Regions from separate parts of the Paenibacillus sp. S29 genome, predicted to be linked through region 3. Evidence: riboswitches for the same ligand, from Rfam matches in the RefSeq annotation. Region 3 holds a riboswitch; each other region holds the start of a gene.

Region 1 (3,281 bases), on a different contig from region 3:
GCATATCAGCAGTTTCTGGCGCAACCCACCATGCTGCGAAAAAATGCTTCTCTCAACGACCTTCACAACCGAAATGTCGTACTCTACTACCGGCTGCTAACCGATCATTTGAGTGAAATGCTGCCCGTAGTCTACACGCCGACCGTAGGAACCGCGATTCAAGAATATAGTCACGAGTACAACCGCCCTGGAGGCATATATTTGTCGATAGATAACCTGAACGGTATTGGACAAGCATTCCATAATTCTGGTTTGAGCGGCCATGATGTGGATCTGATCGTCGTGACAGATTCCGAAAGTATTTTGGGGATTGGTGACTGGGGCGTTGGGGGGATTAACATTGCTATCGGCAAGCTTGCAGTGTATACGGCTGCGGCAGGCATTCATCCCGGGCGGGTGCTGCCAATTGTACTGGATGTAGGTACAAATAATGAAAAGCTGCTGAATGATCCACTGTACATCGGAAACCGCCATAAACGGGTTCGCGGAGAAGCCTATAACCAGTTTATTGATACTTTTATCAGCAAAACGTTAGCGCAATTCCCAAAAGCGCTTTTACATTGGGAAGATGTGGGTAGCGTAAATGCACGCCATATTATAGGAAAATACGGTCAAAGCATACTCACCTTCAACGATGATATACAAGGTACAGGAGCGGTGACCTTGGCTGCGATTCTTTCGGCGGTGGATGTCACCAAGACTCCGCTGCGTGAACAAAAAATACTTGTTTTCGGCCCAGGGGCAGCAGGAATCGGTAATGCTGATCAAATTCGGGGTGCTATGATTGAGGACGGCCTTTCCGCAGAAGATTCCTTCAAGTCCTTTTGGGCCTTTGATTATCGCGGGCTGTTAATGGAAGATATGGAAGACGTATTGGAGTATCAGAAACCGTATGTGCGCAAAAAGGATGAAGTCAGCTCATGGACCCGATCGGGTGACGGCAAAATACCACTGCTAGAGGTCATCCGTCAGGTGAAGCCTACGATATTGATTGGAACTTCCGGTGTAGCAGGTGCCTTTTCTGAAGAGATCATCAAGGAGATGGCGAAACATGTAGAACGCCCGATCATTATGCCCATGTCCAATCCTACAAACCTTGCAGAAGCAGTACCCGAGGATTTGATCCGGTGGACCGATGGCAAAGCACTGATTGCAACCGGAAGTCCTTTTGAGCCCGTCACCTATAACGGTACGAAATTTGAGATTGGACAGGCGAACAATGCCTTTGTTTTTCCGGGACTGGGTCTGGGTGCGATTGTGGTTAAAGCCAAAAGGATTACCCCTGCGATGTTTACAGCGGCAGCAGTTGCTGTTGCCAATGGTGTAGATTCGAATACGCCTGGCGGTGCGCTACTCCCTCATATCCGAAAATTACGCGAAGTTTCGTACGCTGTTGCGATTGCGGTTGCAAAAGCCGCGATACAGGATCAGGTAGCTCAGGCGCACATTTCAGATGTGGAACAAGCTATACGAGATGCAATGTGGAAACCGGAATATGCCAAGGTCAAAGCTGTGGAAAGTGTAATTCATCACCCTCACTAAGCTCAAAACACCTAACTAGAGGAAATTTAATATTTTGCACACTATGTTTGACATAGCGTATGAACGTATGTACAGTAATAGTCAAAAGAATAGAAGTCCACTAGGGGAGCCGCTATGGCTGAGACAAGAACGTATCTTGGACCCTTTGAACCTGATCTAGTTCGTACTAGCGTAGGAAAGTGGAGCCTTCATATATAAGGTTTCAAACGTTTTTTTGCGTATTGGGCCTATTGTTGAAGCCGCTCCCATTTTTCCGGGGCGGCTTTTTAGCGTTGTTCCGGAATTATATTCTTACAGGACTTCTTGCTCTTCAATTTGATGGAGGTGGGGAAATTGAGTTTTACAGAAGAACTCCGTCGGCAGGCGGACGGCATTTTTCAAGCGATTTTTGAGCACCCCTTTGTGAGAGGTATTGCTGAAGGCAGTTTGACAAGGGGACAGCTGATTCACTATGTAAAACAGGACTTTGAATATTTGAACGCCTACATGCGGATATACGGCATCGCAATCTCCAAATGCACGAATCGGGAGGATATGGCTGTATTTAATGAACAAATCTCTTTTATTCTCCACAGCGAGGTTCATCCGCATCAAAATTTCTGTGCTGTCGCAGGGGTGACCTATGAAGAGTTGCAGGGATATCCGCTCGCTCCGTCGGCTCATCACTATATCCGTCACATGCTGACGGTTGCGCATGAGGGTAGCCTGGGCGAGATCTTGGCTGTGCTGCTGCCATGTATGTGGACGTATGCCGAGATTGGTCGCAGGCTGCTGGATGAAGTAAAGCCGGATGAGTCTCATCCGTTCTATGAATGGATTGGCTTCTATGGAGACCAGCTTGATGATACAACACTCAAGTTCCGAGAACGTGTAGATGCTTGGGCGGAAGACGCAACGGCTGCTGAGCGGGAGCGGATGATTGAGCATTTTATACTGAGCTGCCAGCTGGAATATAAGTTCTGGGACATGGCTTATAAGCAGGAAGAATGGCCGGTCCAGATGCAGGCAGCGGTCTTGGAATAGTCAGCCTGGCGATTCGATGTGTGAAGTACGGTTAATGCCCTGTTGAACCACCAACTATAGAGAGGATAATCATTATGAGTACATGGAAAAAAAGTTATTCGGATCTCCTGACGAAGGTACAAAACAGCAAACCCCTCGTTCACAATATGACCAATGTGGTAGTCACCAACTTTACGGCCAACGGTCTGTATGCATTGGGCGCCTCCCCGGTGATGGCCTATGCACCTGAGGAAGTAGCAGATATGGCAAAAATAGCAGGCGCCGTCGTGTTAAACATCGGTACACTGAACCGCGAACTGGTGGATGCCATGATCATTGCTGGACAATCGGCGAATGCACACGGTGTTCCGGTGCTGCTAGATCCGGTCGGTGCGGGAGCAACGAGCTTTAGAACCGAATCGGCACTGCGAATCCTGAGTGAAGTCAAAATCTCATTGGTGCGGGGCAATGCAGCCGAAGTCGCACATCTTGTTGGAGAAGCGCGTAAGATTAAAGGCGTAGATGCCGGTGACAGTGCTGCCAGCGGCCATGTCGATCTGGCAATTCGGGCTGCTCGAACGCTCAATACGATGGTTGTCATTACTGGAAAAGAGGACGTCATCACCGATGGGGCCGAAGCACGAATGATTAGCGGCGGAGACGCGCTGCTCACGAAGGTAACGGGAGCAGGCTGCCTGCTGACCTCTGTGTTAGGTGCCTTTGCAGCTGTTGAACCC
Region 2 (3,281 bases), 340 kb from region 3:
AAAACAAAACAACAGAAAAAAGACGACCGACAGCAGCAGAGCAATCACAACGTGCTTGAACCGCAGCAGGCGGGGATTAAAGAGTGGGGTGGACGGCTCCTGAACAGCGGTCTGTAGCTGAGCGTTGCGCTGGGATGTCGAAATCATGTAAGAGCCTCCTTATATAAAATTGATCTTCGTTTCATAGAATATAGGTATAATTCCACTTGAAAATAGTAGTGTAGATCCGTATAGATACCTATTATCGTATGATGGGGATTATCCAAAGTCAACGCCTGAACCGGAAAAGTAAAAATGATGCAAAGAATTGTCGATGTTTGTTCTCGTTCTGTAATATGGTTGTCACAAAAACATCGGTTTACAGTAGCCGCGACTATTCTATATAATTTATGTAACCATGTTTCATAGTGTGAAACGAATATGGATACAAGAGGAGCGGTTCACGATGGAAGACCGTAAATTAACCGTTCGCGCTGTAGAGCGTGCACTTGATATACTGCTGTGTTTTACCGCAAATTCGGATCTTGGCCTGACGGAGATTGCCTCCAAAATTGGTCTACATAAAAGCACGGTTCATCGGCTGCTGACTACGTTGGAGGATCGGGGCTTTGTCGTTCGGAATGCCGAAACGGAAAAATATCGACTGGGCTTCCGCATTTGGGAGCTATCCACGCATTTGTCCCAAAGTGACGAGCCGGCGGTGCTGTTACAACCTGCAATGGAAGGACTACGTGACCGTCTGGGGGAGACGGTCAGCTTGTACTTACGGGACGGCAGCATGCGTATTCGCATACAAGCCGTGCAGAGCAATCAGGCGATCCGCAGGGTCGCGCCTGTAGGTGCGCGTATGCCGCTGGCTGTAGGGGCCTCCAGCAAGGTGCTGGCGGCCTTTATGCCGCCGCAGGAGCTGGAAGCCCTGCTAAGCGGGGATGAATGGCCGCCCTCAGTAGACCCGGAGGTCTATAAAGCCCAGCTGCAGGACATTCGCGAGAAGGGCTATGCGACCAGCTATGAAGAACGGGAGCCAGGGGCTGCTGCTGTGGCAGCGCCAATTGTGAACCGGAAGGGACAGGTCACTGCGGCTTTATCTGTATCCGGCCCGGTCAGCCGACTTGCACCCGAGACGCTACATGACTTTGCTCCGATTTTGATCGAAGCGGCGAAGGAAATGGGGCTTATGCTCCCGTAACAAGAATGAACACAGTTGAAGCAAGCAGAGTGATTTGATGGGGAACGTCTCCTTGGTAAAGGGAACCTAAAAGGGTTGCCAAAGCCATAAATTTGAAGTAGTCTGGTAAGGAAGGCGGATGTCTGTTATATCCGCCTCATGTGAATAGAAGTATCACAGTTACTGGGGGAGCCTGTAATGCCGGGCTGAGATGGAATCGTGCAAGATTCCGGACCCTTTGCACCTGATCTGGATCATACCAGCGTAGGGAAGTAATCGGCCATTGAAATGTATACGCGGCTGCTGTCTACAGTGGCGCATTGGAATGGATTATTCCATATGCGCATTGTCTGGATAGCTGCCTCGTTAGATTAGCCGGTTCCCTGGGGAACCGGCTTTTTTGCATAGATCAGCGCCACCCTGGGAATGGTTCCGGATCGGTGTGTCATTTCATCGAAACGGGAGGAATGGACAATGAAGCCGACAGAAGCAGTAGGAACAAAAGAAGTTGAGGTAGAGAAGACAAACGGGGAGCAAGCCAGTGGGGTAACGCCCTTTCCAGGAAGCCGTAAGGTATATATTCAAGGCTCGCGGCCGGACATTGCCGTGCCAGAGCGCGAAATTGCTCTTCATCCTACACATACGCCGCAGGGGACGGAGCATCATGAGCCATTGCGTGTATATGATACAAGCGGTCCCATGACCGACGAAGCCTATCAGGTCGATATCCGTCAGGGCCTGCCTCCATTACGGCGAGCTTGGGCACTGGAACGGGGCGATGTGGAGGCTTACGAGGGACGCGCCGTCCAGCCGGAGGATAATGGACTGAAACCTGGCTCCAAACGGGAGACAGTAGAATTTCCCGGCGTGACCAATCGTCCGCTTCGTGCTTCGCAAGGGCGTACAGTAACGCAAATGCATTATGCGCGGCAAGGGATCATTACGCCCGAAATGGAATTTGCGGCGATCCGCGAAGGGGTGGAGCCTGAGTTTGTACGGCAGGAATTGGCGGCTGGACGAGCCATTTTGCCTTCGAATATCAATCACCCGGAAAGTGAGCCGATGGTCATTGGGCGTCATTTTCATGTGAAGATCAATGCGAACATTGGTAATTCTGCGGTTACCTCCTCCATCGAGGAGGAAGTGGAGAAAATGACTTGGGCTGTGCGTTGGGGCTCGGATACGGTTATGGACCTGTCCACAGGCCGTAATATCCATACAACACGTGAATGGATCATTCGGAATTCTCCTGTACCGATTGGGACTGTGCCGCTGTATCAGGCACTTGAAAAGGTGAACGGTGAAGCAGAAGCGCTGACGTGGGAGTTGTATCGCGATACGCTGATTGAGCAGGCGGAGCAGGGAGTGGACTATTTTACAATTCATGCGGGTGTATTGCTGCGGTATATTCCGATGACGGCGAATAGAATGACGGGAATTGTGTCCCGGGGCGGGTCAATCATGGCAGCCTGGTGCCTTGCGCACCATCAGGAGAATTTTTTGTATACACATTTTGAAGAAATTTGCGAAATTATGAAAGCCTATGATGTGGCCTTTTCTCTCGGGGATGGTCTACGTCCAGGTAGTATCTATGATGCGAATGATGAAGCGCAGTTTGCAGAGCTGGAAACGTTGGGCGAGCTAACGCAAATCGCCTGGAAGCACGATGTTCAGGTCATGATTGAAGGGCCGGGACATGTCCCTATGCATAAAATCAAAGAGAATGTGGATTTACAAATGGAGATTTGTAAGGAAGCTCCTTTCTATACCTTGGGACCGCTCACGACGGATATTGCCCCCGGATATGATCATATTACCTCAGCCATCGGGGCGGCGATGATCGGTTGGTTCGGGACGTCCATGCTGTGTTATGTTACGCCCAAGGAGCATTTGGGTCTGCCCAATAAGGATGATGTCCGTGAGGGTGTCATTACCTACAAAATTGCGGCACATGCTGCCGATCTGGCGAAGGGGCATCCACGGGCGCAGCAGCGGGATGATGCTTTGTCCAAGGCACGCTTTGAGTTCCGCTGGCGGGATCAGTTCAATCTGTCGCTTGATCCCGAGCGTGCCTTATCCTACCATGATGAAACGCTACCGGCAGAGGGCGCCA
Region 3 (3,281 bases):
ATGCTGATGCCTTGTGGGTTATGTGCGATTTTGATCTGTGAAATGACGCTGGGACTGCCCGCTTCCGTCAAAGCCTCGTGCATTTCTTTAACCACTTTCAGCAACTCGTCGAGCTCGCCCTCCATGGTCGTATCCAATGGATTCACCTGATATTTGACGCCGGAGCGCTGAATGACCTCAATCGCCTTATCTACATACGGGTAAGAGTCCTCGTTATTAGGAGTTTTAGGGATTACTTGAATACTGAGCAGTGTGTTAGCCATGAAAATTCACCTGTCCTTTATTGTGGAGTTGTTTTGAGAAAATAGGGTGGTTTAAGGCGGGGAGACCGCTTCGCGTTTCATTTGATCTTACGATCGCTGTTGCCGTGGGATTCTTTGAATAAATTTTAAAAGGTAAGAATCCCACGGCAAAGGCGAACGCTGCGCTTCTCCAGATTCAAATGAACCGCTACGCTGCCAACCGCCTTAAAAGCACCTTAGTTTTTAAGCTAGGTTGTACGGTATTTTGTATTTTTCTCACATAAGCGCACCTGCTTTTGCGCTTAGACACTATGAGACTAAAGAATAAACCAAGTGGAACGAGAACGAAGTGGGCGGAATGGTGCTGTACAAGCGTTAGCGTTCGCCTTTGTACCCAGATTTCAACCTCTGGATATTCATAAAAGAAATCTGGGTATAACAGCGATGGGAAGCACCATCCGACTGCGTAGTGGAACTTCGTTCACTTCTCTAGTTCAGTCTTATTTAGCGTTTTAACAAATGATCAGCGCTTGGGCAAGAAGTCGTTTGTGAAGGCTTTATCCACTTCCAAAGGCTTGCTGAGCAGCTTGCGTTCGTACATCCAGTCCGAATAGTTTTGCCATACCTCCGCTTTTTGCACACCCCATTGCGCGGCATCGTCCTGATAACGCGGGCTCAGCCATTTTTGGCTGGCAAGTACCAGTTTTTTATCCAGCTCCGGTACAGCTTTGCTTAAGATGTCCGCGGCTTCTTCTGGATGGGCGATAGTGTATTCATAGCCTTGTGCGGTAGCGTTCATGAACGCTTTTACCAGTTCTGGATCATTTTTTATTGTCTGTTCGTTGCTCACAATTACAGGTGTATAGTAATCGAGGCTTTTGGAATAATCTTTTACATACAGCATATCCAATGGCTCACCTCGAAGCTGGGCCTCGATTCCGGTCCATGCGTAGAAAATCCAGGCAAAGTCGATATCCCGCTTCACGGCTGTAAAATAGTCTGCATTGCCCATGTTGACGATCTTCACTTTGCTCACATCACCTTTGTCTGAATCCATGATGGATTTCATGACCGCTTCTTCTACGGGAGATCCCCAACCGCCGTATTTTTTACCTTCAAAATCTTTCGGGCTCTTAATTCCGCGATCTACCGGGGCTGCGAAGCCTGAGGTATTATGCTGAATCACTGCAGCTATGGATACAAGCGGCACGCCTTGCGTACGAGCCTGTGTGACGCCTTCTTGGTAGCTGATACCAAAAGGTGCAGCATTAGAGGCAACCATTTGATCGGCTCCGCCTGAACCAGGTTGAATAATTTGGACATTCAAACCTGCTTTTTCGTAAAATCCTTTGTCCTTGGCAACATAGAGTCCCGTATGATTCGTATTGGGTGTCCAGTCGAGCACGACTTTAACATCTTTGAGCTCCTTTGCCGGAGTAGACGTTTGAGTGTTGGTAGCGGGAGCCGCTTCTTGGGATGTGGAGGGACTTCCACCACAAGCGGTCAGGGTCAGGGCCATGAGCCACAGACTGATCAGTCCCAGGCTTAACATTTTCATGCGCTTCATCGTTGTGTTCTCTCCTTTAATTACCCGTTATCCGTCCAATCAGACAGCTTATGTTCCCCATTTTCATAAAAATAACATCTGCCGGACGCGATCTTTCCAACAACTTAATCTTCAACAAAAAAAGCGCCCCGAGGTTCCGGGACGCTTGCGCTTGTATATACCAAAGTAAGGGATGGTCCTATGTGAAAAAGGCACATCTTGCTTAAGCATTCCTACGCTGGCATTACCCAGATCAGGTTGTAAGGGTCAGTGTCTTGGGACACACTCTCAGCCGGCCGATTCCAGCACCCCTGGCATTGTAAGGTTTAATGGGTTCATTTATTCGGGTTTACTACGACGATTATATGCCTTGAATGCGGGTCTGTCCAGCATGGAGGAAGAGATGACGGTTCATTTGCCGAACGACAGGGTACACTTTTACTGTGAGCTTTGATCTGAAAATGAGCATGCATCAATCCGATCTGATCGGGTCATGTTATTTTCAGAACAGCTGCGCAGGTAGGTTCAGATGGGCTGGTGCCCAATGGCATGGCCGTAGAGAATTCTAATTCGTGAAAAGGAGTTGTTGTACTGTGGGTAAAACGGAAACATTGGATCGTAGCCAACTAGAACAAGCCATTGTGAAGGCTTTGGATAACAACAAATTTTGCTCGTTAGGCACGGTAGAGGGTGGCAAACCGAAAGTACGCTATATGGCCCTTTTTAACGATGGAATGAACATTCATCTGGCGACAGATCGTAAAACGCATAAAGTGGATGAGCTAAAGGATAATCCGAATGCTTATCTGCTGCTGGGTTATGAAGTTGGCGGTACAAAGGAAGTCGTAGAAGTGGAGGCTACTGTCCAGATTACAGCTGATGAGGGGCTACGTAAACAAGTGTGGAACGATTCATTGAAGGAATGGTTTTCCGGACCGGATGATCCCGATTATGTCATTCTGGACGTGAATCCGACTCGCATTGAGTATGTGGGTCAGCAAACGGAGCGCCAAGTGTGGAATAAATAATGAGAATATAAATGGATAAACCAGTGAATCTCCGAGTTTTTTAGGAGGTTTGCTGGTTTTTTTATTTTTGAGAGAATTAATTATTTTTTCATAAATAATTTAAGTGAATGACTACTCTTTTGTCTGGCGTTGGATTAAAATAGAAATGGTGGGTTCAAGGCTTACATATATGTGCAAAAGTATGTATATGAGGCATACACCTTAATGAGGAGGGGTATATTTTGTTATTTCGTAAAAATTGGTTTAAAGGGTTTACAGCAGCCGTTGTAGCTTGTAGCATGCTGGTGTTTTCGGCCGCTCCATCCTGGGCAGCTAGCGATTCTCGCGATAGCGCTACGGTGAATTTGCGGATCATGGAAACAACGGATATTCATGCGTCGCTGATGAACTATGATTACTATTCGGACAAAGAAACCAACGAATATGGCTTGGTTAGTACAGCTATTTTGATCCAGAAGGCACGTA

Evidence for each region. Region 3 has a riboswitch for thiamine pyrophosphate ahead of ACL9RM_RS08010 (ABC transporter substrate-binding protein). Riboswitches for the same ligand answer to the same signal wherever they lie in the genome.
Region 1: another riboswitch for thiamine pyrophosphate. It lies ahead of tenA (thiaminase II); the one in region 3 lies ahead of ACL9RM_RS08010 (ABC transporter substrate-binding protein).
Region 2: another riboswitch for thiamine pyrophosphate. It lies ahead of thiC (phosphomethylpyrimidine synthase ThiC); the one in region 3 lies ahead of ACL9RM_RS08010 (ABC transporter substrate-binding protein).

Annotation. Positions count from the first base shown of each region.
Region 1 covers NZ_JBMOUI010000007.1:87,214-90,494, forward strand. The annotation lists gene ACL9RM_RS13830 (NAD-dependent malic enzyme) at 1-1,542, shown strand, start outside; TPP riboswitch at 1,635-1,737, shown strand; gene tenA (thiaminase II) at 1,876-2,565, shown strand; gene thiM (hydroxyethylthiazole kinase) at 2,640-3,281, shown strand, end outside.
Region 2 covers NZ_JBMOUI010000004.1:394,896-398,176, forward strand. The annotation lists gene ACL9RM_RS09555 (alpha/beta hydrolase) at 1-147, opposite strand, end outside; gene ACL9RM_RS09560 (IclR family transcriptional regulator) at 446-1,189, shown strand; TPP riboswitch at 1,344-1,456, shown strand; gene thiC (phosphomethylpyrimidine synthase ThiC) at 1,643-3,281, shown strand, end outside.
Region 3 covers NZ_JBMOUI010000004.1:53,672-56,952, forward strand. The annotation lists gene ACL9RM_RS08005 (MTH1187 family thiamine-binding protein) at 1-263, opposite strand, end outside; gene ACL9RM_RS08010 (ABC transporter substrate-binding protein) at 766-1,809, opposite strand; TPP riboswitch at 2,002-2,111, opposite strand; gene ACL9RM_RS08015 (pyridoxamine 5'-phosphate oxidase family protein) at 2,382-2,816, shown strand; gene ACL9RM_RS08020 (bifunctional 2',3'-cyclic-nucleotide 2'-phosphodiesterase/3'-nucleotidase) at 3,038-3,281, shown strand, end outside.